Regions from separate parts of the Rhizobium sp. AN6A genome, predicted to be linked through region 1. Evidence: predicted binding sites of a transcription regulator. Region 1 holds the regulator's gene; each other region holds the start of a gene.
The links. The regulator PhoB, encoded in region 1, activates phosphate uptake and scavenging genes when phosphate is short. The targets are predictions, from matches to a motif close to TGTCATNNANCTGTCAT.
Positions count from the first base shown of each region.

Region 2: a site for PhoB is predicted at 4,503-4,519, ahead of CRO62_RS25715 (LTA synthase family protein). Genes of this name have one in related genera too.
Region 3: a site for PhoB is predicted at 4,331-4,347, ahead of CRO62_RS08830 (YdcH family protein). Genes of this name have one in related genera too.
Region 4: a site for PhoB is predicted at 1,385-1,401, ahead of CRO62_RS04690 (DUF47 domain-containing protein). Genes of this name have one in related genera too.

Region 1 is NZ_OCNC01000004.1:1,516,433-1,523,657, reverse strand. It holds gene argF (ornithine carbamoyltransferase) at 1-138, opposite strand, end outside; gene CRO62_RS19970 (aspartate aminotransferase family protein) at 193-1,395, opposite strand; gene CRO62_RS19960 (GcrA family cell cycle regulator) at 1,826-2,359, shown strand; gene phoB (phosphate regulon transcriptional regulator PhoB) at 2,660-3,343, opposite strand; gene phoU (phosphate signaling complex protein PhoU) at 3,375-4,100, opposite strand; gene pstB (phosphate ABC transporter ATP-binding protein PstB) at 4,199-5,014, opposite strand; gene pstA (phosphate ABC transporter permease PstA) at 5,029-6,351, opposite strand; gene pstC (phosphate ABC transporter permease subunit PstC) at 6,348-7,225, opposite strand, start outside.
Region 2 is NZ_OCNC01000004.1:2,659,039-2,666,263, forward strand. It holds gene bluB (5,6-dimethylbenzimidazole synthase) at 1-665, opposite strand, end outside; cobalamin riboswitch at 763-949, opposite strand; gene CRO62_RS25700 (TolB family protein) at 1,120-1,950, opposite strand; gene CRO62_RS25705 (glyoxalase superfamily protein) at 2,143-2,520, shown strand; gene CRO62_RS25710 (NAD+ synthase) at 2,670-4,349, opposite strand; gene CRO62_RS25715 (LTA synthase family protein) at 4,581-6,521, shown strand; gene CRO62_RS25720 (DUF1003 domain-containing protein) at 6,631-7,164, shown strand.
Region 3 is NZ_OCNC01000003.1:1,066,823-1,074,047, forward strand. It holds gene CRO62_RS08790 (DUF1244 domain-containing protein) at 1-191, shown strand, start outside; gene CRO62_RS08795 (DUF2312 domain-containing protein) at 343-600, shown strand; gene CRO62_RS08800 (hypothetical protein) at 652-1,218, opposite strand; gene CRO62_RS08805 (tetratricopeptide repeat protein) at 1,261-1,881, opposite strand; gene ykgO (type B 50S ribosomal protein L36) at 1,982-2,107, opposite strand; gene CRO62_RS08815 (5-(carboxyamino)imidazole ribonucleotide synthase) at 2,247-3,332, opposite strand; gene purE (5-(carboxyamino)imidazole ribonucleotide mutase) at 3,347-3,814, opposite strand; gene CRO62_RS08825 (YdcH family protein) at 3,969-4,172, opposite strand; gene CRO62_RS08830 (YdcH family protein) at 4,409-4,585, shown strand; gene CRO62_RS08835 (sulfite exporter TauE/SafE family protein) at 4,685-5,449, opposite strand; gene CRO62_RS08840 (thiamine phosphate synthase) at 5,553-6,206, shown strand; gene CRO62_RS08845 (tetratricopeptide repeat protein) at 6,215-7,225, shown strand, end outside.
Region 4 is NZ_OCNC01000003.1:162,756-169,980, forward strand. It holds gene CRO62_RS04680 (efflux RND transporter permease subunit) at 1-768, shown strand, start outside; gene CRO62_RS04685 (NUDIX hydrolase) at 790-1,332, opposite strand; gene CRO62_RS04690 (DUF47 domain-containing protein) at 1,446-2,090, shown strand; gene CRO62_RS04695 (inorganic phosphate transporter) at 2,090-3,094, shown strand; gene CRO62_RS04700 (Ku protein) at 3,192-3,983, shown strand; gene ligD (DNA ligase D) at 3,987-6,479, opposite strand; gene CRO62_RS04710 (Ku protein) at 6,483-7,225, opposite strand, start outside.

The DNA of each region.
Region 1 (7,225 bases):
CAGCATCTTGCCGGCAAGCGGCTTTTCCGCCGTGCCGGTTTTGGTGGCAATCTTGCGCGTGCGCGCATCATCAAGAATTGTCCGCAGATCCTCCGACCCGACGGCCGAGAGGTCCAGAAAATGTTTTGGTGAACCCATTCTAATCTGTCCCATGCTTGCGAGCCCCTGAAGAGAGGCCCGCTCTTGATTTTTTCAGGCGCTTTTTGCCTGTTTCGCAACCGTCAGGGAGGTGGCAGCCGCGTCGATACGTGCAAGACCCTCGCGGGCCTCTTCAGCCGTGGTGACGAGCGGCGGCAGAAGACGGATGACATTGTCGCCCGCAGGCACGCCAAGCAGATGCTCCGCGCGCATGGCCTGCAGCAATTCGCCCGAAGGAATCTTCGCCTTGATGCCCAGAAGCAGACCTTCGCCGCGAATTTCCTCGATCACGTCAGGATAACGATCCTTGAGCGAGGCCAGCCCCTGCCGGAAGACCAGCGCGACGTCACGGACCTTCTCGAGAAAACCTTCGGAGAGAACGACGTCTAGCACGGCATTGCCGACTGCCATGGCCAGCGGGTTGCCGCCATAGGTGGTGCCATGCACGCCCGCCGTCATGCCGGAAGCGGCATCTGCCGTGGCAAGGCATGCGCCGAGCGGGAAACCGCCACCGATACCCTTGGCGACTGCCATGATATCGGGCGCAACACCGGTATGTTCATATGCAAACAGCTTGCCTGTGCGGCCGACACCCGTCTGAACCTCATCGAAAATCAGCAGCAGGCCGTGCTCGTCGCACAATCCGCGCAGGATTTGCAGGAATTCCTTGCTGGGCGAGCGAATGCCGCCCTCGCCCTGGATGGGCTCGATCAGAAGTGCTGCAGTCTCAGCCGTGATGACGGCCTTGAGGGCATCGACATCACCGAACGGAACCTGATCGAAACCTTCGACCTTGGGACCGAAACCTTCGAGGTATTTCTGCTGGCCACCCGCGGCGATCGTCGCCAGTGTACGGCCATGGAAAGCGCCTTCGAAGGACACGATGCGGAACTTCTCCGGATGGCCCTTGGTATAGTGATAACGGCGGGCGGTCTTGATGGCGCATTCCAGGGCTTCCGCGCCTGAATTTGTGAAGAATACCTTGTCCGCGAAAGTCGCTTCCGTCAGGCGCCTGGCGAGTTTTTCCTGTCCCGGCACTTCATAAAGGTTCGAGACGTGCCAGACCTTCTCGGCCTGCGTCTTGATCGCATCAACGAGGTGAGGATGGGCGTGGCCCAGCGAGTTGACAGCAACACCGGCCGCAAAATCCAGATATCGCTCGCCGCTTTCCGTGAACAGCCATACACCCTCACCGCGCTCGAAGCGCAGGGGGGCTCTTGAAAACGTATCAAACAATGGCGCGCCGGCTTCGGCCATGGCTGTATCACTCCTTGCGCAGATGCGCTGTCAAACTGTTGTCAATAGGCTTGCGGGGTTATCCCTCGCCTGAAAATCAAAATGCCGCCTCGCGGCGGCAGGGGCACTATTGTCACTTCGTTTGCCGATGTCAACAAAAGTCAGCGTTTCCCGGGCTTCTCAAGCACTAGTATGCGGCGGCGGGCCAGCCCCAAGGTGTTGCCTTTCAGACTCAATACGCCAGCAAGTTGGGGAAAACCGGAAAATCGATTCCAGATGATTCCCGCGACTCTTGCCACGGAGTCTGGCTGGCACTAGGTTAATCGCTAATTACTAGACTGCATTGCGGCGGAACTAGTCACCGAAAATCAGGCAGAAACCACGCTTGCGGCATGCCCGCGAGACGTAGAGGGATTCTGCCGAAAATACACGCGACAAGCGGAGAAGCGGCATGAACTGGACAGACGAACGAGTCGAAAAGCTCAAGAAATTGTGGTCCGAGGGCCTTAGCGCCAGCCAGATTGCAGCGCAGCTGGGCGGCGTCAGCCGTAATGCCGTGATCGGCAAGGTCCATCGTCTCAATCTGCCGGGACGCGTCAAGGCTGGCGGTCCAGTGACTTCGGCACGCTCCGCGCCGAAGCGCACCGCTGCCCCTGCCCCGCGCACGACCACTTTCGCAGGTCGCGTCAACGCGGCACCGGCGCGCATCCTCACCCGTTCGAACGCGGCAACGGCGCTGCACGAGGAGATCGATATCGAGACCGCGCAGGTTCTCGATTACGTTCCTTCCAAGAACGTTGTCACGCCGATTTCCCGTCGCCTGACGCTGACGGAACTGACCGAGCGCACCTGCAAGTGGCCGGTTGGCGATCCGCTGAAGGACGACTTCCATTTCTGCGGTTGTGAAGCGCTGGAATCTTCGCCCTATTGCAAGTTCCATGCGAAACTCGCCTACCAGCCGGTGAGCGAGCGCCGCAAGGCTTGAGTGTTGCGGCACGCATTCAGCACTCAAAAATTACGGGCCTTCGGGCCCGTTTTTTTATGACGAAAATCAAGCCGCTTTCTGGGGTGGCTTGATGGCAGGGCGCACCCTTTCCCCTTACTATTAGGCGGGCCTCTTCAATCCGGATTTCAACGCGTCGCCGATCTCCTCCGGTCAAAACGGACAATGGCATCGAGTTTGGCGGTATTCATATAAAAAAAGCCCGAAATCTCTTCAGATTTCGGGCTTCCTGATTTCTTTGGTGCACTACTTCGCCAGCGAAACTATCTGGTTCCGCTTCGCTCAGGCTTCCATCGAATATCCCGCACCACGCACCGTGCGGATGACATCCTGCATGTGCGAGAAATTCAGGGCCTTGCGCAGACGTCCGACATGCACATCGACAGTGCGCTCATCGACATAGATATCGTGACCCCAGACGCCATCCAGCAATTGCGAGCGGGAAAACACCCGACCCGGCGACGTCATAAGGAATTCCAGCAAGCGGAATTCCGTCGGGCCAAGGCGCACTTCGCGGCTTTTGCGGTGAACGCGATGGGTCTCGCGGTCCAGCTCGATATCGCCGCATTTGAGCACCGACGACAGAACCTCCGGACGGGCCCGGCGCAACATGGCCTTGACCCGGGCCATGAGTTCCGGCGTCGAAAACGGTTTGACGACATAATCGTCAGCGCCGGTAGCGAGACCGCGAACCCGTTCGCTCTCTTCGCCACGCGCCGTCAGCATGATGATGGGCAGGCGTTCTGTTTCCGGCCGCATTCTCAAGCGCCGGCACAGTTCGATACCGGAGACACCGGGCAACATCCAGTCCAGGATGAGAAGATCCGGAATGCGCTCCTGCAGCCTGATTTCCGCCTCGTCGCCACGGGGTATCGTGTCGACGTCGTATCCCTCAGCCTCGAGATTGTAACGAAGCAGGACGCTCAATGCTTCCTCGTCTTCCACAACTGCAATCTTGGGCACCATATGCTGAACTCCGCAAGCTTCTGCTTGTCTGTTACTCGGTCACCGAACCAAGCGTGTTGGAACTGTCGTCCTTCGGACGCTCGCCCTCCGGCTGGCTGCCGGTGGTCATGTAATAGATCGTCTCTGCGATATTCGTCGCATGATCGCCGATACGCTCGATGTTCTTGGCGCAGAACAGAAGATGCGTGCAGGTGGTGATGTTGCGCGGGTCTTCCATCATGTAGGTCAGAAGCTCCCGGAAGAGCGACGTGTACATGGCATCGATTTCTTCGTCGCGTTCACGGATCGCATTGGCCTTTTCGGCGGAACGCGTGGAATAGACGTCAAGGACTTCCTTGAGCTGCACCAGCGCCAGGTCGGACAGATGCTCGATGCCGCGGGCGAGCTTGCGCGGAACGCCGGTGCCGGCGACAGCGATAACGCGCTTGGCCGTGTTCTTGCCAAGATCGCCGACGCGTTCGAGATCGGCGGCGATACGCAGGGTGCCGATGATCTCGCGAAGGTCTGCCGCCATCGGCTGACGCTTGGCGATGGTTACAATCGCCTTGTCGCCGATTTCGCGCTCAGCGTGGTCGAGAATTGTGTCGTCCGAAATGACTTTCTGCGCGAGCGCCGCATCGGAATTGACGAGCGCGCGCACGGCGTCACCGCACATCTGCTCGGCAAGACCGCCCATTTCAGCGATGCGGCGCGTCAGAAACTTCAGTTCGTCGTCATAGGCAGACAGGATATGCGAATGGGTCGTTGTCTGTGTCATGGTCTATTCCTCCGGCTTGGCCTGCATGCGCGTGCCCAACAGCGGGGCACGGCAGAGGCACCAGTCTTGTACGGTTACGATAAAGCACCGGCCGGGGATCAGCCGAAGCGGCCCATGATGTAGTCCTGCGTGCGCTGGTCGTCCGGATTGGTGAACATCTTGTCGGTTTCGTTTTCTTCGACAAGATGACCAAGATGGAACATGGCCGTACGCTGGGAAACGCGCGCCGCCTGCTGCATGGAGTGCGTGACGATAACGATGGTGTAGTTGGTGCGCAGTTCGTGGATCAGTTCCTCGACCTTCGCAGTCGCGATCGGATCCAGCGCCGAGCACGGCTCGTCCATCAGGATCACTTCCGGGCTGACGGCAACCGCGCGTGCGATGCACAGACGCTGCTGCTGACCACCGGAGAGGCCCGTGCCGGATTCCAGCAAACGATCCTTCACCTCGTTCCAGAGACCCGCTTTCTGCAGGCTATGCTCGACGATCTGGTCCATATCCGCCTTGTTGCGGGCGAGACCGTGGATACGCGGGCCGTAGGCGATGTTCTCATAAATCGTCTTCGGAAACGGGTTCGGCTTCTGGAACACCATGCCGACGCGGGCACGCAGTTCCACGACGTCGATCTGCTGATCGTAGATATCGTCGGTATCGAGCGTGATCTTGCCGGTGACCCGGCAACCGTCGATCGTGTCGTTCATGCGGTTCAAGGTGCGCAGGAAAGTGGATTTACCGCAACCGGACGGGCCGATAAGTGCAGTCACCGTGTTTTCGCGGACATTGAGGTTCACGTCGTAAAGCGCGCGCTTTTCGCCGTAATAAACCGAAACGTCCTTGCCGATCATCTTGTATGAGACTTCATTCATTTTCTTGTCCAGCGCCTTTTCAACTGCTGCTTCCGACAACATGTTCATTGCTCTAGCTCCCTCTACCAGCGCCGCTCAAAGCGGCGACGCAACAGGATTGCGCCAACATTCATGAGAATGAGGAACAGAAGCAGGATGATGATAGCGCCAGATGTCCGTTCGACAAAGGCACGCTCAGCTTCGTTCGCCCACATGTAAATCTGCACCGGCAGGGCCGTGGACGGATCCATAGGCGTTGTCGGATAGTTCGCGACGAATGCCACCATGCCGATCAGAAGCAGCGGCGCCGTTTCGCCCAGTGCGTGGGCGAGACCGATGATGGTGCCGGTCAGAATGCCAGGCATTGCCAGCGGCAGGACGTGATGGAAAATCGTCTGCATCTTGGAAGCGCCAAGACCGAGTGCGGCGGCGCGGATCGACGGCGGCACGGCCTTCAATGCAGCGCGGGTCGCGATGATGATAGTCGGCAGGGTCATCAGCGTCAGGACGAGGCCGCCGACCAGCGAGGCCGAGCGTGGAAAGCCCATGAAGTTGATGAAGACGGAGAGACCAAGCAGACCGTAAACAATGGAGGGAACAGCCGCCAGATTGTTGATGTTAACCTCGATAAGGTCCGTCAACCGGTTCTTGGGGGCAAATTCCTCCAGATAGATGGAGGCCGCAACACCGATCGGCAGCGACAGCACCAGCACGATCAGCATCATGTAGAACGAGCCGATCAGCGCAACGCCAACACCCGCGGCTTCCGGACGGCTCGAAGCGCCGTTGACGAAGATGCCGGTATTAAAATGCTTGCCAAGCTGTCCGCTTTCCACGAGCTGGTTCATCCAGCCGAGCTGCTGGTTCGAGATACGGCGGTTTGCTTCATCCACCGACATGTCGACCTGGCCCTTGAAGGCGCTGTCGACATCGCCCGACGCCAGAAGCGTGACGCTGCGCGTGGTGCCGATGACGGCAGGATCGGCGACGACGATATCACGCAGCTGGGTGCGCACGCTGTCGGAGATCATGACGTTGACGGCGCGAAGGCCTGCCTTATCCGTCGGCGCGACGCCGAGAACCTTGGCAACCGCATCACGGGCGAGGACGGGGTAGTTGGCCGTCATCAGCTTTGCGGGATTGGTTGCGCGCTCGTTCTTCGGATCGATGATCAGTTCGGAAAACTCGACCGGAACGGTAATCATCGTCTGCTGGAAGGCGGTGTGCCCCTTGGATACGACCGACCAGAGCAACAGAAAGAGGAAGATGAGGCCGAACGAGATTGCTGCCAATCCATAGGCGCGGAAGCGGCGTTCAGCAGCATAGCGACGCTTGATGCCGATATCACGGCGCGTGGCCTTGTTCACTGCGGCAGCACCGGCCGCCGGGGAAACGATGTCGGTCATTCATATTGCTCCCGGTATTTGCGCACGATGTAAAGCGCGTAGATATTCAGGCAAAGCGTGATTGCGAAAAGAGTTATGCCCAGCGCGAAGGCCACCAGCGTTTGCGGCGAGGTAAACTCAAGGTCACCCGTCAGCTGGCTGACGATCTTGACCGTCACTGTTGTCATGGGTTCGAAGGGATTAAGCTGCAGGCGGGCAGCGACGCCAGCCGCAAGAACCACGATCATGGTCTCGCCAATCGCACGCGACGCCGTCATCAGCACGGCGCCGACGATGCCGGGAAGAGCGGCGGGAAGGATGACCTTCTTGATGGTTTCAGAGCGCGTGGCGCCGAGACCGAGAGAGCCATCGCGCAGCGAACGCGGCACGGCGGTGATGATGTCGTCAGACAGCGACGAAACATAAGGGATCAGCATGATGCCCATGACGAAGCCGGCGGTGATGACGCTCTGCGCCTGGATGAAGTTGGCGTAGTTGCCTGTCGCAAGACCGCTGATCTGCGTGGAAATATCTCGCAGGAAAGGACCAACGGTCGTCAGCGCGAAGAAGCCGTAGACGATTGTCGGGATGCCCGCGAGCACCTCGAGCAGCGGCTTTACAATCGAGCGAAGGCGCGGCGTCGCATATTCCGACATATAGATCGCCGAAAACAGCCCGACCGGAACGGCGACCAGCATGGCGACGAAACCGATATAGAGCGTGCCGGCGAGCAGCGGGATCAGGCCGAACTGGCCCGAGGAGTCGGTCGCACCGGCAGCGGCAAAACGCGGATCCCACACCGTTCCGAAGAAGAACTGGTGCGCCGGAACCATCGTAAAGAACTGGATTGCTTCTGAAAGCATCGAAAGGACGATGCCGATGGTCGTCAGGATGG
Region 2 (7,225 bases), 1.1 Mb from region 1:
TGGCGCCAACCCTTCACCGCCAGTTCCGGCTCGGTATAAAGTGTATCGACGCGGCCGAGGCATAGCCAGGCGACGATCTCGATGTGGTCGGGGATTTCCAGAATGGTGCGAATGTCGCTATCGTGGAAAATGCTGACCCAGCCGACGCCGATGCCTTCGGCGCGCGCTGCAAGCCACAGGTTCTGGATGGCGCAGACGGTGGAATAGACATCCGTGCGCGGATTGTGGGTGCGGCCCAGCACCATCTTGCCGCCACGTGTCGGATCGCAGGTGACGCAGATGCTGAGCGGCGCCTTGCGGATGCCCTCAAGCTTGAGGCTGCGGTAAAGCGCCTGCTGCTCCCCCTCGAACATCGCCGCCGCCTCGCCATTGGCGCGGCTGAAGGCAACCCAGGCTGCCTGCCTGACCGCACCGTCAGTGACGAGCGTGAAATTCCACGGCTGCATGAAACCGACGGAGGGCGCGGAATGCGCCGCCTTCAGCAAGCGCTCGACCACATCTTCCGGCAATGGATCCGGAAGGAACTGATCGCGCACATCACGGCGGGTTTCGATGGCACGGTAGATCGCCTCTCGCTCCCCCTCGGAAAACGGGTAGGCGGGCGAAAGCGCGTGATCGAATGCATTGCCGTCGAGCGAACTGGTCGCGAGTGGATCGGTCGGCATCGTCTATCCCCAACAATGCTGGCGCGCTGCCACGAAAACCGGCTCCGGTTTTCGCCTGCACAACGCGCTGCTGCAACAACCTGCCGCCGTCCACGCGGTCTGGTCTATCCTGTCAGGCCGGTCTTCTGACTCGGCTTCATCCGCCCGCTTTCGCCTTCCCGAATGGATTCAGTGGCATCAAGAAAAAGGGCATCCGCCTCACAGCGCTGGGCACGTTCCGGTCTTGCACCGGATTCCCGATTCTCCCGCCGTAAAGGGCGGGCACCTGACGAAGAAGCTTATGAGCAACAAAGATTGCAAATACAAGTATCTTGCGCAGCGATGCGGCAATGTGACCGTGGCCTCACCTGCGTCATCGCGGCCTTGAGCCGGAATTCCAACCAGCTCAGCTCTTTCGGCTGAAAAGCGGCCTTTCGCCGCGCAGACGCGCGCCGGCTGAAGCACCCCTACCGCATCACCCAACGGGAAAATACCGCACATAAGCGAACTCATCCCCGTCAGGTGACCAGTTGGGCGAATTCATCGTTCCCTGCCCGCCGAAAAGGTCAAACAGCGTCTCGACATTGCCGCCATCCATATCCATCAGCCGCACGCGCACATCGAGGTCGCGCGGATGGTCGAAGACATCGGCGTCGTAGGAGACGAAGACGACCTTGTCACCGCTGGGGGACGGATGCGGGAACCAGTCGCCATAGGCGCTGTCAGTGATACGCTCGACGGCCGAGCCATCCACCCGCACCCGCCAGATCTGCATCTGGCCGGTGCGGCTGGAGTTGAAATAGATCCATTCTCCATCCGACGAATAATCCGGCCCGTCATTACGGCCTTCACCATGGGTAAGGCGTGTCTCAACGCCGCTGTCTATGTCCATGGAATAAATATCGAAAACCTGATCGCGAATGCCGCAATAGGCGAAACCTTTCCCGTCCGGCGACCAGCCGTGCCAGTAGGAGGGAAGGTTCCTCGTCATCAGCCGCGGCGTTCCGCCCGTCGATGGCAAAAGGTAGATGGCACTCTTGCCGAACTCCACCTTGTCGGAAATGGCATAAAGCGAACCGTCAGGCGAAATGCCGTGGTCATTGTTGCAGATTGTCGCAAAGCCGGTATCGACCGTTTCCGGCGAAGGGTCGCCGGCAAGTGACAGGCGGTAAAGCAGGCCATCGCAGTTCAGAAGCAGATATTTCCCGTCCGGCGACCAGTTCGGCGCCTCAAACAGCTCCGGCGTCTGCCAGACCACCCGCATCTGCCGGGTGCGGATGTTGAAGATTTCGATGGAACTGCGCATGCTGCCTCCCGGGCCTGTCGATCGTCTGACGTGGAGCGTTGAATGGCACAAACATTCCGTTTGCATCCACCACCGCCGTGACTATGATCCTATTGCCGCAGGCACCGCCCTGCAAATTCAAATAGGAAAAAACAGCAGCGTTCCGGCACCGCCCGCACCCCTGCCCGTTTCTCCCAGATCCGAGGTTCCGCGATGAATACCATCGCCGATCACGGCATCCGCTTCGGTCGGATCGCCGCAATGCTTCCTGTCAAGAATATCGAAAAGGCCCATGACTTTTATGTCCGTGTGCTGGGCTTTGAAAAGACCTTCGAAAACGGCAACCCTGTCGGTTTCATGATCCTGAAACAAGGTAGTGCCGAGTTGCACCTGACATTGCAGTCAACGCACAAACCGGCCCCCTTCAATGTGGCGCATATGCTGGTCAGCGACGTCGACGCGCTGCACGCGCTTTGCAAAAGCCACGGGCTTCGCATCATCAAAAGTCTTCAAGACAAGGATTATGGCCTGCGGGCCTTCGTTTTCGAAGACCCGGATGGCAACCGCATCGATGTGGGGCAGGTTATTTAACGAGATAGGGAAACGGCGCGGCGTGTCCGCGCCGTTGGAGGGAAATGATGCGTCTTCGACATCGATATATGGCGAAGTCGCAGCATCCGCACTCCGTCACCCCGAACTAAACCCGGGGTCCAGCAAGCTCCCTCCACGCCGTCCTTCGACTACCTGTCCCTGAACCGGTTGGTAATCGGATAACGGCGATCGCGGCCGAAGTTCTTCTTGGTGATCTTCACCCCGGGCGCGGATTGGCGGCGTTTGTATTCGGCGAGATAGAGCAGATGCTCGATCCGGTGCACCGTCGCGATATCATGGCCACGCGCGAGGATTTCCTCGACCGACATTTCCTTTTCCACCAGGCACTCCAGAATATCGTCCAGCACCGGATAGGGCGGCAGTGAATCCTGGTCTGTCTGGTTGGGGCGCAATTCGGCGGATGGCGCCTTGGAGATGATATTGGCGGGGATCACTTCGCCGGACGGCCCGAGCGCGCCCGGCGGCACATGGGAATTGCGCCAGCTGGAGATGGCGTAGACCTGCATCTTGTAGAGGTCCTTGATGGGATTGAAACCGCCATTCATGTCGCCATAAAGCGTCGCATACCCCACCGACATTTCCGACTTGTTGCCTGTTGTCACCACCATCGAGCCGAACTTGTTGGAAACAGCCATGAGAATGGTGCCGCGTGTGCGGCTCTGCAGGTTTTCTTCGGTAATGCCTTCTTCCGTGCCTTCGAACATTTCCGAAAGCGCCGACAGGAACCCATCCACCGGTTCGGCGATCGGCACGATATCGTAACGGCAGCCGAGCGCTCTGGCGCAATCGGCTGCGTCCTTCAGCGAATCCTCGGAGGTGTAACGATAGGGCAGCATGATGCAGCGCACCCGCTCTTCGCCCAGCGCATCAACAGCAAGCGCAGCGCAGATCGCCGAATCGATACCGCCGGAAAGGCCGAGAACCACGCTCTTGAAGCCGTTCTTGTTGACGTAATCGCGAAAGCCCAGCATGCAGGCCCGGTAATCCGCCTCCTCGCCTTCAGGGATTTTCGAGAAGGGACCGCTCTCGCAGCGCCAGCCTTCTTCGGTGCGTTTCCAGTCGGTGACGGCAAGGGTCGCCTCGAACTGGCTCATCTGGAAGGCAAGGGTCTTGTCGGCATTGAAACCGAAGCTCGCGCCGTCGAAAACCAGCTCGTCCTGCCCGCCAAGCTGATTGGCGAAGACCAGCGGCAAGCCGCTTTCGATTACCTGTTTCAGCGCCACCTGATGGCGCACATCCAGCTTGCCGCGATAATAGGGCGAACCATTCGGCACCAGCAGGATTTCCGCCCCGCTTTCGGCAAGCGTTTCGCACACACCCATATCGTTCCAGATTTCCTCGCAGATCGGAATGCCGATCCTGACACCGCGGAAATTATAGGGACCGGAGATCGAACCTTCGGCGAAAACACGCTTTTCATCGAACTCGCCGTAATTCGGCAGGTCGATCTTGTCACGCAGCGCGATGATCTTGCCGCCATCCAGAAGCGCAACCGAATTGTGCCGGCCCGTTTCGCCCTGACGCGGAAAACCGATGACGACGCCCGGCCCGCCATCGGCGGTCTCCGCCGCCAGTTCTTCCACGGCCTTCAGGCACGCTTTCAGAAAAGCCGGCTTCAATACCAGGTCTTCCGGCGGATAGCCGGATATGAACAGCTCGGTCAGAAGCAGGAGATCGGCACCCTGCGTCGCCGCATCGGCCCGTGCTTCGCGCGCCCTGGCGAGATTGCCCGCCACGTCGCCAACAGTCGGATTGAACTGCCCGACGGCAATTCGAAGATGGTTTTTGATGTCGTGTCTGTCGCTCATGGCTTTTCAATACCGCGCCCGTGCCCGCTCCGCAACGCGGCAATTGCATGCCGCACCACCTTGATGGGGTGAAGCCGCAACAGGCATTCACGCTAAGGTTATCACCGCACCGGCCACACTCCGCAAAGTTCATGTCGCGTTCATCGCGCTTATGTGACAGTTACATGACAGTTTTGCGACGCCCCGATTCACCTCCCCGAATTGCGCGGTGTCGCCTCGTAATACCGGAGTATGAGTTTGAGACATTCGGCGCCAAAAACAACGGCTTCCGAAAAGGCTGATTTTGTCTTTTCGCCTGCATGGACGCGGGGCCTTTCCAAGCTTTCGGGTAAGGCCTACACGCTTGCCAATCTGACGTTTTCGTCGGTCGTGCTTGTCGTGGCGCTGGAATGGATCGCGCGCGGTTCGCTTGTTGATGTCGGAACCTTCCTCACCTCATCCGCCCGCCCCGGCATGACCACCATTGCCGCCGTGCTGCTGCTGCTCGTAGCGCTGGATTCCATCCTTGGCCGCCGTTACCTGTCGCTCATCGCCGTTGCGCCGCTTTGCGCACTGACAGGGCTGATTTCCGCGCAGAAACAGACCTATCTCTCCGATCCGCTTTATCCTTCCGACCTGCTGTTCGGCCGGCAGATCCTCGAGCTTCTGCCCACCATGCTGAAAGCCCAGCCGCTGATGGCCGTGCTGGTCGGCCTTGGCCTTTGCGCAATGGTTGCGGCCATTTCCACGCTGTGGCTGCTGGCGCGGCGTTATTCGCCGGGCTTGAGCTGGCGCGAACGCGCCGCAGGTCTTGTGCTGGCGCTGCCGCTTCTGGCCGGCCTCGCCTCGCTGATGGACTATTCGCATTATTCGTGGGTGCGCGATCGTCTCAACATCATCCCCATGATGTGGGATCAACACGAGAATTACCGCCATAACGGTTTCCTGATGGCCTTTGCCTTCAATATTCCCATGGCCAACGTCTCGGCGCCGCAGGGTTACGGCGAAAACAGCATTGCAGACCTGACCTCGGAACCCGCCGCCTTTGCAGCCAACAAGGGCGATTACCCTGATGTCATCATGTTAATGAGCGAATCGCTGTGGGATCCGACACGGCTTGAAAACGTGAAGCTCTCTGCCGATCCGATGCCCAACATCCGCGCCAAGCAATCCGGCAACGTGTTCTCGCCGGAATTCGGCGGCATGACGGCGAATGTGGAATTCGAGGCGCTGACCGGCTTTTCCAACGCCTTCCTGCCCTATGGCAGCATTCCCTACCAGCAATATATCCGTCGCCCGGTGCCCTCGCTTGCCAGCTTCTTCCGTGGCGAAGGGTATTCGGCCATCGCCATGCATCCGTTTCAGGAATGGTTCTGGAACCGCAAGGAAGTCTACAGGAATTTCGGCTTCGAGGAGTTCCGCTCTGAAGAGACATTGCCGCCCATGGAGAAGCGCGGCAACTTCGCCTCCGACGACGCGCTGATGGACCAGATCATGGTGGCCGCGGACGATGCGCGCAACCCGCTCTTCCTCTTCGCCGTCACCCTGCAGGGACACGGACCTTACGAGGCGGGCCGTTATGCCAGCGACACCATCGGCGTAGAGGGCGATCTTTCCGCTTCCGCATCGCAGGCGCTTGGTACCTATGCGCAGGGCGTGGCGGAGGCCGACGACGCCCTTCTGAAGCTGATGCGCTGGGCAAAAAAGCGCGAGCGCGAAACCATCATCGTGCTCTTCGGCGATCACCTGCCGCCGCTTGGCCAGACATTCGTGGAAAGCGGCTACATGCCGGGCATGGTGGCCAGCCGCCGCGCACCGCTGGAAGTCATGAAAAAGGAACACGAGACGCCGCTCGTCGTCTGGTCCTCGAAGACGGGTGTGCGCAAGAATATCGGCACCATCAGCCCGGCGCTGTTGCCCTATCACGTACTGAAAACAGCCGGTTTCTCAGACCCCTTCTATACGGGGACTTTGGGTGAAGTGCAGGATGCGTTTTCCGTCGTCGACCGGCATATGCTGGTGGCAACGGATGGCAAGGCCCTGCCCGACTGGTCGATTTCGCCCAATTCCATTCCGGACGTGGTGCGCAATTATCGTCTGCTGCAATTCGACATGATGTTCGGCGAGCAATATGGCCGAGAGCGCTTCTTCCCCGGCTTCAACTGGGTAAATGACGCCACGCCGTCCGTCTGATGGGTCTGGAGGCCTGAACGGCATGGCGGCGGAAATCGTTTGAATTCCATTGCCATGCGGGTTTATCTCGACAGGGCCGTACCGAACCATCAGCACCACGAGAAGCACCGTGTCAGACATCTCCGACTATATCGTTTCGCACTTCAAGCGCTCCTCCCGGGAAATCGGCGAGGTGGAGCGTCGTATTCTGGAACTGTCGCACCAGAAAAAGCTGGTCTCGACCGACACCAATGCGGAATTTTCCGCCGGGGCAAACCTGGGCGACAGGCTGGCCGACAGCATTGCAAGGGTTGGCGGCTCCTGGGGATTTATCCTCAGCTTCTGCTTTTTCCTGGTGTTCTGGGCAATCATCAACACCATCGTGCTGACGACGCGGGCCTTCGACCCCTACCCCTTCATCTTCCTCAATCTTCTGCTCTCCATGCTCGCGGCCATTCAGGCTCCGATCATCATGATGTCGCAGAACCGGCAGGCCGCCCGCGACCGTTTCGAGGCCGCCAAGGATTATGAGGTGAACCTGAAAGCCGAGCTTGAGGTGTTGTCTCTGCACGAAAAGATCGACGTGAAGGTGCTGGCCGAACTGGCAGCACTCAGACAGGACCTCGCTGCCCTTCACCGCCATGTTACCCGGAAAGAAGACTGACGAGAAAGGACCGGCGCGCGAAAATCCATCCCCGCTTTTCCCCGCCCCGCCTTACCCTGTT
Region 3 (7,225 bases), on a different contig from region 1:
CGGGCTTTTGCCGCAATTGCCTTTCCAACTGGTATGGGGAAGCGGCTAACGAGGCCGGCGTTGCCCTCACCAAGGAGCAATCCCGGGAAATCGTCTACGGAATGCCCTATGAGGAGTGGAAGGAAAAATATCAGGCGGAGGCGAGCGACGCCCAGAAAGCTGCCTTTGAGCAGAACAAGCCAACGGAATAACCCCCGATCGACGGAAACGACTTGACGTGAGGCCCGTCAGTGGGCAGGTCACAGGCCGGAATTTTTGCTGCCCGGCTGGCGGCGACCGGCGAAGGCTTCGCCTGGATTTAATGAACAAGGCTCACCCGAGCTGCTACCAATGAAGGATGATATGATGGACGAAACGAGCACCACCGAAACCGTCGCCGCCGCCGAACTGCGTCAGATTATTGAACGCATTGAGCGTCTGGAAGAAGAAAAGGCTGCCATTCAGGGCGATATTAAGGATGTAATCGGTGAAGCGAAGGGCCGCGGGTACGATACCAAGGCGATCCGCACCATCATCCGCCTGCGCAAGAAGGACGCCAACGAGCGTATTGAGGAAGAGACGATTCTTCAGACCTATATGGCCGCGCTTGGTATGGAGTAATTACCAGCTATCAATTTGCTGTGGGGCGATACTCTACCATGCGCCCTGCAGCTAAATTTTACCGTCCAACAGGTTTTTGTTGGCGATAAGTAGCTCGAGGATTTTTTCGCTCACAAAATTATATTCTTTTGATATTTCTGCGCTACGCTTCTCTCCTGCGCGATAAACCTCAGCAAACATAACTACCGTTATTAGGAATTCTTCAAAACCACCCGGTTGCGTGACGTCTGAAATAGGTCTTTCTGTCGTGAGTGTTCGAAACAAATCTCGTTTTTCTTGATCTGATACTATAAATACAAGTTTGTGCGCAAATTTATTGCGAGACTTGTTTATGGCTCTAAGCACATTTCCAAATTTGTCATCGAAATAACCGAATGCTTTGCATAGCGCTAATTTCTCAGAAAAGCCTTTACCTTCTAGATAATTTCCAGGATTCTCGAACTTATCTTTTAATATTTCGGTAACGATATGATCTAAATATATGTGAGCGACAACGATTTTTGCCCAGTCGTCACTTATCGAAATTCTGTCAATAAATTCGCTTATATCGAAGCTCGGATTGTCGCCTATAAATTTCAAAGCTTTCTCAGAAGCTTGAATTTTGCGATTGTTCGTCAACAATAAATCCAATTCAAATTAAAAAATTCGGAGTAGAAAAGATTAGCTGCGAGTGCCAGCCAGCTTCTCAGAAAGGTCAGCGGCCTCTTTGCGGGCGTCCTTGTCCGCGGGATAGAGCGCGAGATAGCGTTCCCAGGCTTTCAGCGCCAGATCGTCACGGCCTGAGGCTTCGAGGATGTTTGCAAGGCTTGCCAGTGCCGGAAAATAGCGCGGCTCCTTCTCCAGTGTCAGATTGATATCCGCCATCGCCTTTCGGGTGTCGCCATCGGCAAAATGCACCATGGCGCGGCGATAGGGCGCCTGCACGTAATCCGGATCGAGTAAAATAGCCTGGTCGAGAAAATCGTAAGCGGCGGCGTTGCGCTTCTCGTCTGCGGCTTCGCCTGCCCACTGCATCAGGAGATTGATTGTCGCGCTGCCGGAATCGTTCCATTCGGAAGCGATCTGGTTGGCAATGCTGCGCGCCTTGACCGCATTCCGCTCTTTTTTCAGCGATGCGAAAAGACTGTCGACAGTCTTGGCAGGTGAAGGCGCAGCCTCCAGGGCTGCGGGAGGCTGACCATCTGCCGCATGAGCAAGGGACGCCATTCCTGAAAGCAGGAGGCCCGAAAGCAGGAAACCCTGAGCGACGATGATAGCCGTGCATAAACGATTTGGGCGCATGGGTTAAAGCTTAACCCGACTGCGCCCAATATCAAATGCAAAGTTCTGCACTGTCAACAAAGTGATCCGCGATGTGATCGCGAACCGCAGTTGCACTCAATCAGCCCTGACGAGCCTTGAAGCGCGGGTTCTGCTTGTTGATGATGTAGACGCGGCCCTTGCGGCGAACCAGGCGGTTATCGCGATGACGGGCCTTAAGCGCTTTAAGCGAATTCTTGATTTTCATTTTACTGGTCCGCAGTTTTGCACGGCTTTTACCGTGCTTATTCAAACAATCAAAAGCGCGCAACGGGGCGCGCTCTTTTCGGTTGGCAGGCAAATACCCGTTTGACCCCTGCCTGTCAACACTTCCAGACGTCTTTGCCTTAAAAGACTGAGGCTTTTCCTGTGTGCAAAAGCTCGGTCACATGGCCCATCTTGCGGCCGGGCCGTGCTTGCGTCTTGCCGTAAAGATGCACGAGACAGTCTTTTTTCGAAAGCCATGCTGGCACATCGTTGATGTCATCGCCGATGAGATTGGTCATGACACAATCCGAATGGCGGGCCGTGCTGCCGGGGGCAAGACCGGAGACGGCTCGTATATGCTGTTCGAATTGCGAGACCACGCAGGCCGCTTCCGTCCAGTGGCCGGTATTGTGCACGCGCGGCGCCATTTCATTGGCAACGAGCGAACCATCGCGCAGCACGAAAAACTCGATGCCGATCACGCCGACATAGTCGAGCGCGGCCAAAAGCTTTTCCGCCGATTGCACGGCAACCGCCTTCGCCGCATCGGAGAGTGCTGCCGGCACGGTGGATGTGTGCAGAATGCCGTTCAGATGAATGTTTTCGGCCGGATCATAGCAGGTAACGGTGCCATCCCTGAAACGGGCGGCAATGATCGAGATTTCCCGCTCGAAAGCGACAAAGCTTTCGAGGATGAGCGGCACGCCACCGAGTGCTGCGAAGGCGCCTGCGATGTCCTCACCACCCTTGAAAAGCCTCTGGCCCTTGCCGTCATAGCCCATGCGGCGGGTTTTCAGCACACCCTTGCCACCAAAAGCGGCCAATGCCGCTTCCAGTTCTTCCTGATTATCCACGGCGCGGAAATCGGCGGTCGGAATGCCGCAACCGTTGAGGAAGCGTTTCTCCGTCAGCCTGTCCTGCGAGGCGCTGAGAGCCTGCGGTGGGGGATAGACGGGAACGGAAGCGCTCAGCGTCTCGGCTGCGGTGACGGGTACGTTCTCGAATTCGTAGGTCACGACATCACAAAGGCGAGCGAGTTCCGCAAGCGCCGTCTCGTCATCGTATTCCGCGACGATCTGGCTGTTGCAGACCTGCGCCGCCGGACAATCGGCTTGCGGTTCGAGAACGATGGTGCGGTGGTTGAGGCGTGCGGCGGCCATTGCCAGCATGCGGCCAAGCTGCCCGCCGCCGATGATGCCGATGGTGAGATTGTTCGTGTTCATCATCACGTCAGAGGCTGTCACTGGGCGCTGTCCATGGGATATTCGGCAACCGCCGCTGACTGGCGCGCGCGCCATGCATCGAGCCGGTCTGCTAGGTCCTCGTCACCCAGCGCCAGAACCGCAGCTGCCAGAAGTGCGGCATTGATAGCGCCGGCCTTGCCGATGGCAAGCGTTCCGACGGGAATGCCAGCGGGCATCTGGACGATGGAATAGAGGCTGTCCTGCCCGGACATCGTCTTGGACTGTACCGGGACGCCGAAAACCGGAAGCGGGGTCATGGCGGCTGTCATGCCCGGCAGATGGGCGGCGCCGCCGGCACCCGCGATGATGACCTTGAAGCCTTCGTCTTTCGCGCCATTGGCAAAATCATAAAGGCGATCAGGCGTGCGGTGGGCGGAAATGATGCGGGCTTCGTATTCCACGTCCAGCGCATCCAGCGTATCGGCGGCATTCTTCATGGTCTCCCAGTCGGACTGGCTGCCCATGATGATGGCGACGGGGGGTGTCTCTGCTGTCACTTCGCTTCTCCGGCTTACAGCATAGGCGCAAAAATCGATTTTGATTTCTGCAAGGCACGATGCGTAAATTCAATAGATTAGAGCGTCTCTCGTGCATCCGGCAGGAAGCACGAAAGCCACTCTAGGCAATGATATCGGGAATGACCTGATCTTCGATCTGGGTCATCTTGTCCTTGACGGCCAGCTTCTTCTTTTTCATGCGTTGTATTCTCAGCGCATCGCAGTTGGTCTGGATCATCGCGTTGATCGCAGCGTCATAATCCTCATGCTCCTGGCGCAGCCGCGCCAGCGTAAGCCTGATGTCCGCCTGGTCCTGATCGGGCATCTTGTCATCCCCATTTTATGCCAGCCGGAGAGCCTCCGGCGCGTATGTCATCGGTTCTCGAGCCTCTATCATCAAATCGCGGTAACGGGAAGTTATCCCTTGCGACCAAATTGCCCACTTATTGCCTTCATTTCGCCTTCGACAAGACCAACGATCCATGTCACATTGTCGTCGTAAACCTGAAACTCCAGCGATGGAGAGCTGGAGGTAGGCTTAAAAATGGAAGGACGTGCCGCATGACCATTCAGGCTCATATTGCATCGCTCGAAAAGAAACACGGTGCTCTGGAGGAGGAGCTCGAAAGTATTCTTGCTTCCCCGTCCTCTGACGATAGAGAGATCGCCGATCTCAAACGCCGTAAACTGCGCCTGAAGGATGAACTACAGAGGCTTCGCGCCTCCACAAGGCATTGATTGATGCCATTCCGCAGCCTTCGATGAAGGACTGACGGATTCTTTTTCGGCCCTGGCGGTACATGCGTGCTGCCAGGGCTTTTTAGTGACCGCCTGGGTCTAGAAAGGCAGCCCGTCCCACAGCAGTTTCAGCGCCGCGATCAGCGCCATGGTATACATCAGCGGGTAGAACACTGATGGTTTCAGATATTTCACCACCCTTGCGCCGGCAAGCGTCGCCAGCATTGCCACCGGCAACAGGCTCGCCGATGTCTTGAGGTTGGTTGCATCCAGCGCTCCCAGCGCGAAATAGGGAATGAGCTTGATTGCATTCATGATCGCGAAGAAGCGCACGCTCATGCCGGTATAGGTCTTGGGATCGAGCTTCAGCGGCAGAACATAGATCTGGAAGGGTGGGCCACCCGCATGGGCCACGAAACTCGCATAACCGGACAGGCTGGACCAGAGCGTTGCGGCCACCGGACGCTGCGGTCTGGCCGGAATCTCCTGCCCCTTGCGGCTTTTGAAGCTCTCCTGGAAATAACGCAGTACGAACAGGATCGTCACCGAGGCGACGACGAGGCGCATGGCGTCTGCCGAGATGAGGCTTGAGGTCGCCCAGCCGAGAGTAATGCCGGCGATCGCGCCCGGAAGCATGATGAGGAGCGTTTGCCGGTGGTTGTGGTGCCGCCAGGCCCATAGCGCCACAAGATCCATCACGATCAGGATCGGCAGGAAGATTGCCGCCGCCTGCACGGGCGGGATTGCAAGCGCCATCAGCGGCACGCCCATCAGTGCCAGCGCGCCGCCCAACCCGCCCTTGGAAAGGCCGACAAGCACGACTGCGGGGATGGCGACGAGGAAAAAATGAAAATCGGTCAGCATGGATGAAGGTTGATCCTTTCGCCGGTCCGGTCTATCGGATTTATCATATCAAAACGAGTGCAGATAACGCCGAAAGTGTCTTCTGCCTGAAATGGACGAACCGATGACCAAAGTTGATAACCGTTGCCGCCTTGTTCTGATCGTCCCGCAATTGGACGACGCGCAAAAGCAGGCGACAGAATTGCAAGAAGCACTGCGAGGCGGCGATGTGGCTTCGGTCATCATTCCGCAATATGATCTGGATGACGCCACTTTCCAGAAACGCGCCGAATTGATCGTGCCGATGGTGCAGGAGGCTGGTGCCGCTGCCCTTATCGCGGGCGACAGCCGCGTTGCGAGCCGGGTGAAGGCGGATGGCCTGCATGTGGCGGGCAATGCCGAGGCGCTTGCGGAGGCCGTGGAAAACTTCGCGCCGAAGCTGATCGTTGGCGGCGGCAATGCCGACGATCGGCATAAGGCTCTGGAGATGGGTGAGTCCAATCCGGACTACGTGTTTTTTGGAAAGCTCGAAGGCGACATCAAGCCGGAAGCGCATCCCAAAAATCTGGCACTCGGCGAATGGTGGGCATCGATGATCGAGATTCCGTCCATCGTCATGGGCGGCACCGATATCTCTTCGGTGGTTGCCGTGGCCGAAGCCGGCGTGGAATTCGTGGCGATGCGCAGCGGCGTTTTTGACAATGCCTCAGGTGCTGCTCAGGCCGTTTCTGAAATCAACGCGTTGCTTGACGAAAAAGCGCCACGGTTTGACGGTTGATACAGGCGATGTTGATGCGCTCGGTTCACGTCTGCCTTTCTATTTCGCTGCTGGCGCTGTCTTTCGGCGCGCCGGCGGGCGTCGCTTTTGCCCAATCCGGACCGCAAAGCGAAAGCAACGCGCTTTCCCGCCAGTTGGAGGATGAGGCGCAGCCTTCCCGTCAGGGCAGGGTGCAATCCGAAGAGCAGAAGGACTTGCAACCGTCGCAGGGCGTCAACGTCTATCAGCGCATGGGCGCGGACCTGCCGGCCTTGCCGCCTGAAAAGGAGTTTAAGGGCCGGGTGGATGAGGCCTATGGGCATTTCCAGCGCGGCGAATATGTCCAGGCGCTCGACAAGGCGCTCAGCCGTGCGCAGAACGGCGATGCGTCCGCCCAGACGCTGGTGGCGGAAATGATGTCGCGTGGTCTCGGCATCGCCCGCGACGAAAAGACCGCGGCCTTCTGGTACCAGCAGGCGGCACAGGGTGGCGATCCCGTCGCGATGTTCAAATTCGCCCTCATTTTGATGGAGGGCAAGTTCGTTACCCGCGACAAGGCGAAGGCCGACGATTACATGCACCGTGCGGCGGAGGCCGGCAATGCTTCGGCGCAGTTCAACTGGGGGCAGATACTGGTTTCGGAAAATCCCGGCGTAAAGGGATTACTGATGGCCATGCCGTATTATGAAAAGTCCGCGGAGCAGGGCATTGCCGACGCGCAATATGCGGTGTCGCAGATCTACCACTCGGTCAAGGATGTGCCGGCAGAAAAGAAGTCCAAGGCGCGCGACTGGCTGACGCGGGCCGCAAAGGCCGGCTACGATACCGCGCAGGTCGATCTCGGCATCTGGCTGGTCAACGGTTTTGGCGGCGAGCGAAATCTGGATGAAGGCTTCCGCTGGCTTTACGGTGCTGCGCAGCGCGGCAATGTCGTGGCACAGAACAAGGTGGCGCATCTTTACATTCAGGCGCTCGGCACACGGCCCGATCCGGTGGAGGCGGCCAAATGGTACGTGCTTTCCCGCCGCGCCGGGCTGAAG
Region 4 (7,225 bases), on a different contig from region 1:
GATATCACCACCGTGGAAGCACCTACCGAAATCCGCCGCATCGACAATCGCCGCGAGGTGCTGGTTTCGGCCAACATATCCGGACGAGCGCTTGGCGAAGTGACAGACGTGTTGAAGACCCTCACCGCCGCCCGCGACCTGCCGGACGGCTACCATATCCGCTTCGGCGGCGACGCCGAAACCATGGAGGAGACGGTCGGCCACATGGTAACCGCGCTCGCAATGGCGGTCATCTTCATCTACATCGTGCTCGCCTCGCAATTCGGCAGTTTCCTGCAACCGCTCGCCATCATGGCGTCGCTGCCGCTGTCCCTCATCGGCGTCCTCGTCGGGCTCTTGGTTGCCGGCAGCACGATCAACATGTTCTCGCTGATCGGCTTCATCATGCTGATGGGCCTCGTTACCAAAAACGGCATCCTGCTTGTCGATTTCGCCAACCGCGAAAGGAAGCGTGGACTTTCGCTCAACGAAGCGCTGGCAAGCGCCGGTATCATCCGCTTCCGCCCGATCATCATGACGACGCTTGCGATGATTTTCGGCATGATTCCGCTCGGGCTGGCCGTGGGCGGTGGCGGGGCGCAGCGCGCGCCAATGGCGCACGCAGTAATCGGCGGCCTCATCAGCTCCACCCTGCTCACCCTGATCGTCGTGCCGACAATCCTGTCTTACATCGACAGCGTCACCCGGCGTTTCGCCCGCCTGCTACCGAAGGCACCGGACGAGATGGGAGAGACCGGATCGGTCGAACGACCAGCATCACCATCCTAGGTTCGCTGCTGGCGTTTGCCGTCAGGACTTTTCCTCGGTCAGGCGCTTCCTCTTCCCCCTCGGGCGGAAGTCGACCAGAAGCGATTTCAATTCGATTTCTCGGACGCGCCTTGCTGCCTCGTCCGGGCGAACCCATTCCAGAAGGCGTTCGCCGCGCTCCTTGAAACTCGTTTCCTCCCCGGTGATCTCGATCTGGAAGACATCGACAACGCAGGGAACGACATCGCCATTGTCGAGCATCTTGAGATAGGTGTAGCGGCCAACGGCGTCCTTCCTCACGCGGCCGCGAACGCCCGCTTCCTCCCAAGCCTCGATCGCGGCAGCCTCATGCGGCTTCTTGCGTTTCATCGGCCAGCCGCGCGGAATGATCCAGCGTGCGCTGGTGCGAGAGGTGACAACAAGGATTTCGATCTCTTCACCGCTTCCGGTATAACGGAAGCATAAGGCGGCATATTGCTGCCGGAAAGAGCCGGTGAACAGCTTTTCGGGAACAGCAGCAAGTTGCTGGAGCAATGTCAGGGAACGCGCCGGACGGGCTTTCCGGCTTTTCTTCGTGGATTTCATATCCGTTGATACTGCCGATTTTCCGGGTTGCATCAATGCCCCGCGTGCATTTATGACAGTTTTATGACAATCACCCCCCACAACTAATAAAGCGCCATTGAGGGCCAATTCGCATGATGAGCATTTTTCGCAAGCTGATGCCGCGCGAGGACCGTTTCTTCGACATGTTTAGCAAACATTCGGAAACGGTCGTCAAAGCCGCCGCAGCTCTAGACCACCTTCTGAGCGGCGTCGACGTCGAGAAAAACTGCGACCTTATCGTCGCCCTCGAAGACCAGGCGGATGATATTACCCACGACGTTCTGCTTGCGGTTCGCCGCAGCTTCATAACGCCCTTTGATCGTGGCGATATCAAGGACCTCATTCAGTCCATGGATGACGCCATCGACATGATGCACAAGACCGTCAAGACGATCCGGCTGTTCGAGCAAACCGAATTCGACCCGCTGATGCGCGAGATGGGCCACGAGATCGTACGCGCGGCAAGCCTCGTCGCCGAAGCCATCCCGCTTCTGGAAAAGGTTGGCACCAATGCCCAGCGCCTGTCGGTGATTGCCGAAGAGGTCACCCGCGTCGAAGGGCGCTCCGACGAGCTTCATGACCAGGGCCTGAAGGACCTCTTCCGGCGCCATGGTACGACCGGCAATGCCATGGCCTATATGATCGGCAGCGAGATCTACGGCGAACTCGAAAAGGTCGTCGACCGCTTCGAGGACGTGGCGAACGAGATCAGCGGCATCGTTATCGAGAACGTCTGATGGATGTCGCGCTTGCACTGCCGCTGCTTGTCGGCCTTATCGCCATCGCGCTGTTCTTCGATTTTCTGAACGGTCTCCACGACGCCGCAAATTCCATCGCCACCATCGTCTCCACCCGTGTATTGCGCCCGCAATATGCGGTGGCATGGGCGGCCTTCTTCAATTTCATCGCCTTCCTGTTCTTCGGCCTGCATGTGGCCGAAACGCTCGGAACCGGCATCATCGATCCGGCCATCGTCTCCCCGCAGGTCATCTTCGCGGCATTGATGGGCGCCATCGTCTGGAATATCGTCACCTGGATCTTCGGCATTCCCTCCAGCTCGTCACATGCCTTGATCGGCGGTCTCGTCGGTGCGGGCTTTGCCAAGGTCGGTTTCAATTCCATCGTCTGGTCGGGTCTTCTGAAAACCGTGGGCGCGATCTTCATGTCGCCGGCCATCGGCTTTTTCCTGGCACTGCTGCTGGTGCTTGCCGTCTCCTGGCTGTTCGTGCGCCAGACGCCCTTCGCCGTGGATCGCACCTTCCGCATCATGCAGTTCATTTCCGCCTCGCTCTATTCGCTCGGCCACGGCGGCAATGATGCACAGAAGACCATGGGCATCATCGCCGTGCTGCTGTTCAGCCAGGGGCATCTTGGAGAGAGCTTCTACGTGCCGTTCTGGGTGGTGATCTCGTGCCAGTCGGCCATGGCGCTCGGCACACTGTTCGGCGGCTGGCGCATCGTGCACACCATGGGGTCGAAAATCACCAGGCTGAACCCGATGCAGGGGTTCTGCGCCGAAACCGGCGGTGCGCTGACACTTTTCGGCGCGACGTGGCTCGGCATTCCGGTGTCCACCACCCATACGATCACCGGCGCCATCATCGGCGTCGGTGCCGCGCGTCGCGTCTCGGCGGTGCGTTGGGGCCTTGCGGGCAATATCGTCATTGCCTGGGTCGTGACCATGCCCGCCGCTGCCCTGATATCCGCATCTGTCTATGGTCTTACATCGCTGTTCGGCTGAGACAGAGACCCGCCCTCTCTGCCAAAGCTCCCGGAACAAAAGCCACCCTGTGGTTGTTGATCCGGGAGACAATAGGCGACAAGGCGGATCTCGGATCATGGCACGGCAGGTCTTCTGGAAGGGCTATCTGAAGCTGTCGCTGGTGACGGCAGCAGTTTCGCTGACGCCTGCCACAACCGAAAGCAACAAATACCGCTTCCACGTTCTCAACCGCAAAACCGGCAATCGCGTCGAAAGCCGCTATGTCGACAGCGTTACCCACAAGCCGGTGGCCGCAAAGAACCAGGTGAAGGGGTTTCCCCGCGCCGAAGACGATTATGTGTTGCTGGAGGATGACGAGATCGATGCGGTCGCGCTCGAAAGCACCCGCACCATCGACATCCAGACCTTCGTACCCACAGGCTCTATCGACTGGATATGGTACGACCGGCCGCACTTCCTGCGCCCGGAAGACAAGATCGGCACGGAAGCCTTCAGCGTGATCCGGGAAGCGATGCGGGCAAACGGCGTTGTCGGCATTGCGCGGCTTGTTCTCTATCGCCGCGAAAGAGCGGTTCTGCTGGAACCGTCAGGCAAGGGCATCATTCTGTGGACCCTGCATTATGGCGAGGAAGTGCGCGAAAGCATCGACGCGCTGGACCCGAAGATGAAAATCGAAAAGCCGCTGCTGGACGCGATGGAAAAACGCATCGGCAAACAGATGACGGGATGGAAACCGGCGCTGGTTCAGGATCCGATCCAGAAAAAGATCAACGCTTTGCTGAAAACCAAGAGCAAGACCGTCTCTTCCCCGGAAAAGAAGACCGGCACGAAAACCCGGACCGGCGGCAACGTCATCAACATCATGGATGCCTTGAAGAAAAGCCTTGCCTCGGACAAGAAAGGCTGACGCTCATCGGGCCTTTTTCGGCAGGGGTCGCGCGGCAGCGAAAAAGCCGTCCCATGGATCCTTCTTCAGGGCAGAAAGGCGCGCGCCGATATTGCTGACCGTGAAGTGTGCCGGACCTATCTCATCTGAGAGTTCCGCCCATTCGATTGGCGCTGAAATGGCGGCTCCCGGTCGGGCACGTGTCGAATAGGGCGCAACAGCCGTATTGCCCCTGCCATTACGCAGATAGTCGAGGAAGATGCGGCCCTGGCGTTTCGCCTTGGTTGCCACCGCAAGATATTTCTCCGGCTCTGCCTTGGCCATGTCATCCGCCATGGTCTTTGCAAAAGCCTTCAAGGCTGGCCATCCCGCTTCCGGTTTTAAAGGTGCCACGACATGCAACCCCTTTCCGCCGGAGGTTTTCACGAAAGCGGCCAAACCGGCATCTTCGAAACGCCGCTTCAGTTCCAGTGCCGCATCGATTACCTCCTGCCATGACACGTCCTCGCCGGGGTCTATATCCATGGTGATCATGTCGGGCTTTTCCCAGTTCGCGGTTGTCGCCCCCCATGGGTGGATTTCAAGCGCAGCGGACTGGACCAGCGCCATCATGCCATCGAAATCCGTAATCCGGATCAGCGGTTCCCCGCCCTTGTCCTTCGGATCCTTGATCTGTTCTATCGTCTTGTTCACACCGCGCCAGGCGTGTTTCTGGAAGAAACGCTGCCCATCAATCCCTTCAGGACAACGCAGCAGCGCCAGAGGCCGGTTGACTACAAAGGGGGCCATATAGCGCCAGACCTGCGTATAATAATCGGCAAGCCCTTCCTTGGTCACGCCATCGCCCGGCCAGTAAAGCCGTTCCGGATGGGTGAACTTGATCTTTGACTGCGGCGTCCCTTGTTCCGACACTGCTTTATCCTCGCGTTCGATTTCGTCCACCGGCTTGTCTTCCCGCAAGCCCCGGAATGATGCATGGCGCAGATTGCCATCTCCGGACCAGGCACGAAACTCCACTTCTGCAACCAGTTTCGGCTTGACGAAATAGAGGTCGCGGCGCGCAAGTGCCGTGAGCTTTTCGCCGAAAGGGCTATCATCGATGCCCAGCGGTTTCAGGCGGCCAAGCAGCATTTCGGCAACATCAGCGGTATAGCCGGTGCCGACGCGGCCGACATGACGCAGCTTGCCTTCCTCATAAACGCCGAGCGCCAGCGAGCCGAGGGCATTGTCCGACGCGGATGACAGCGTGTAGCCGCCGATGACGAACTCCTGCCGCATCGAGCACTTGGATTTCACCCAATTTCCCTTGCGACCCGAGACGTATTTGCTGTCCTTGACCTTCGAGATAACGCCCTCGAGGCTGAGGCGGCAGGCATGATCGAGAACAAGCCCGCCGCTTTCCTCGAAATGTTCGCTGTAGCGAAGATGCGGGTTGCTGGCGGGCAGCAGCTTTTCCAGTAGCGCCTTGCGGTCCGTCAGCGCCGCCCCGCGCAAATCCGTGCCATCCAGATACAGGAGATCGAAGGCATAAAAAACGAAGCGGTCGCTGCGCCCTTCGCTCAAGTCCTGCTGCAAGGCAGAGAAATCCGAGGCGCCGCTGTCCCGTTCTACCACGATTTCACCGTCGATCATCAGCGTTTCGGCCGGCAGCGACTTGAGCGCTCCCGCCACGGCATCGCCGAACTTTTCGGTCCAGTCCAGTCCGCTACGGGTCAGAAGCTGGAGTTTGCCGTGGTCGATACGGACCTGCAGGCGATAGCCGTCGAACTTGATCTCATGCAGCCAGCGGGAGCCTTCCGGTGGCTTGGGTTTCAGCGTCGCAAGTGCCGGCGGCACGAAGGATGGCAGCGCCTGTTTGCGGGCACCTTTCGGCAGGGCATGCGCCTGTTTTTGGCCCGAGGAAGAACTAACGGTCTTTTTCGATACAGGCTTCGAATTCCAGGTGTCCTTCGGCTTGGCGGCAACTTCTTCAACACTTCGGCCAGTCTTCACGGATTCCGGCCGCTCCTCCAGAATATCGGCGCCGCCATCATGTCTTGCCTCTTCGTCGTCGCCCTTGATCAGCAGCCAGTTTTCACGGCTTTCACCGGGCTTTCCATGCATACGTACAAGATGCCAGCGGCCTTTAAGCTTTTCGCCCTCAAGTTCGAATTCGAGATGGCCTTTGCGGTAGCCTTTCTTCGCGTCGCCAATCGGGCGCCAGACACCACGATCCCAAAGAATGACGGTCCCGCCGCCATATTGACCTTTCGGGATTACGCCTTCGAAGTCGCCGTAGCTTAGAGGGTGGTCCTCGACGTGCACCGCAAGGCGCTTGTCCTCCGGGTCAAGGCTCGGCCCGCGCGTTACCGCCCAGCTTTTAAGGACGCCGTCCATCTCCAGCCGGAAATCGTAATGCAGCCGGCGGGCATCGTGCTTCTGTATGACGAAACTCGATCCCTGCGCATCGACCTTGTCGCCCTTCGGCTCCGGCGTCTTGTCGAAACTGCGCTTGGCGTTATAGCTCTGCAAACCCATGGATCAGCTCGCTTTCCGGGAGGATTTGCGCCCCGCACCAGCGGTAGATTTTCCGCTGTCGCCGTCACCGGCGCTGCGGCGCAAAGCCTCCTTCAGGTCGATGATGTTATCTTGCTTGCGCGGCGGCTGTTTGCTGATTTCCCTGCCCTCGATCTTCGCCTTCACCAGTTCCGCCAGCGCATCATTGTAACGATCGGTATATTCCGCCGGATCGAATGTGCCTGCCCGTTTCCCGATGATGTGACCGGCAAGTTCCAGCATCTCTTCATCGAACTGAATATCGGGAATGGACTTGAAAACGGTGGTTTGCGAGCGAACCTCGTAGCCGAAATTCAAAGTAGTCGCCACGAGCGCCTTGCCGCTTGGACGGATCAACAGCACGCGGTTTCGGCGAAAGAGTACCGCTTCGCCAAGTGCCGAGACCTTCTCGTCGTCCATGGCTTTTGCCAGCAGCGTCAAAGCCTCTTCGCCACCCTCCTGTGTCGGCGCCAGATAATAGGATCTATCGAAATAGAGCTTGTCGATCTCGTCGTGGCTCAGAAAATGCCTGACGCGAATGACCTTGTCGTTTTCCGGCATCAGCGTTGCGATCTCATCTCCCTCGATGACGATATGGTCGCCATTGTCGAGTTCATATCCCTTGACCTGATCCTCGCGGTCGACAGCATCGCCGGTATCGCTATCGACATATTGCCGTTCGACGCGATGGCCGGTCTTTCGGTTGACGATGTTGAAGGAGATCTTGT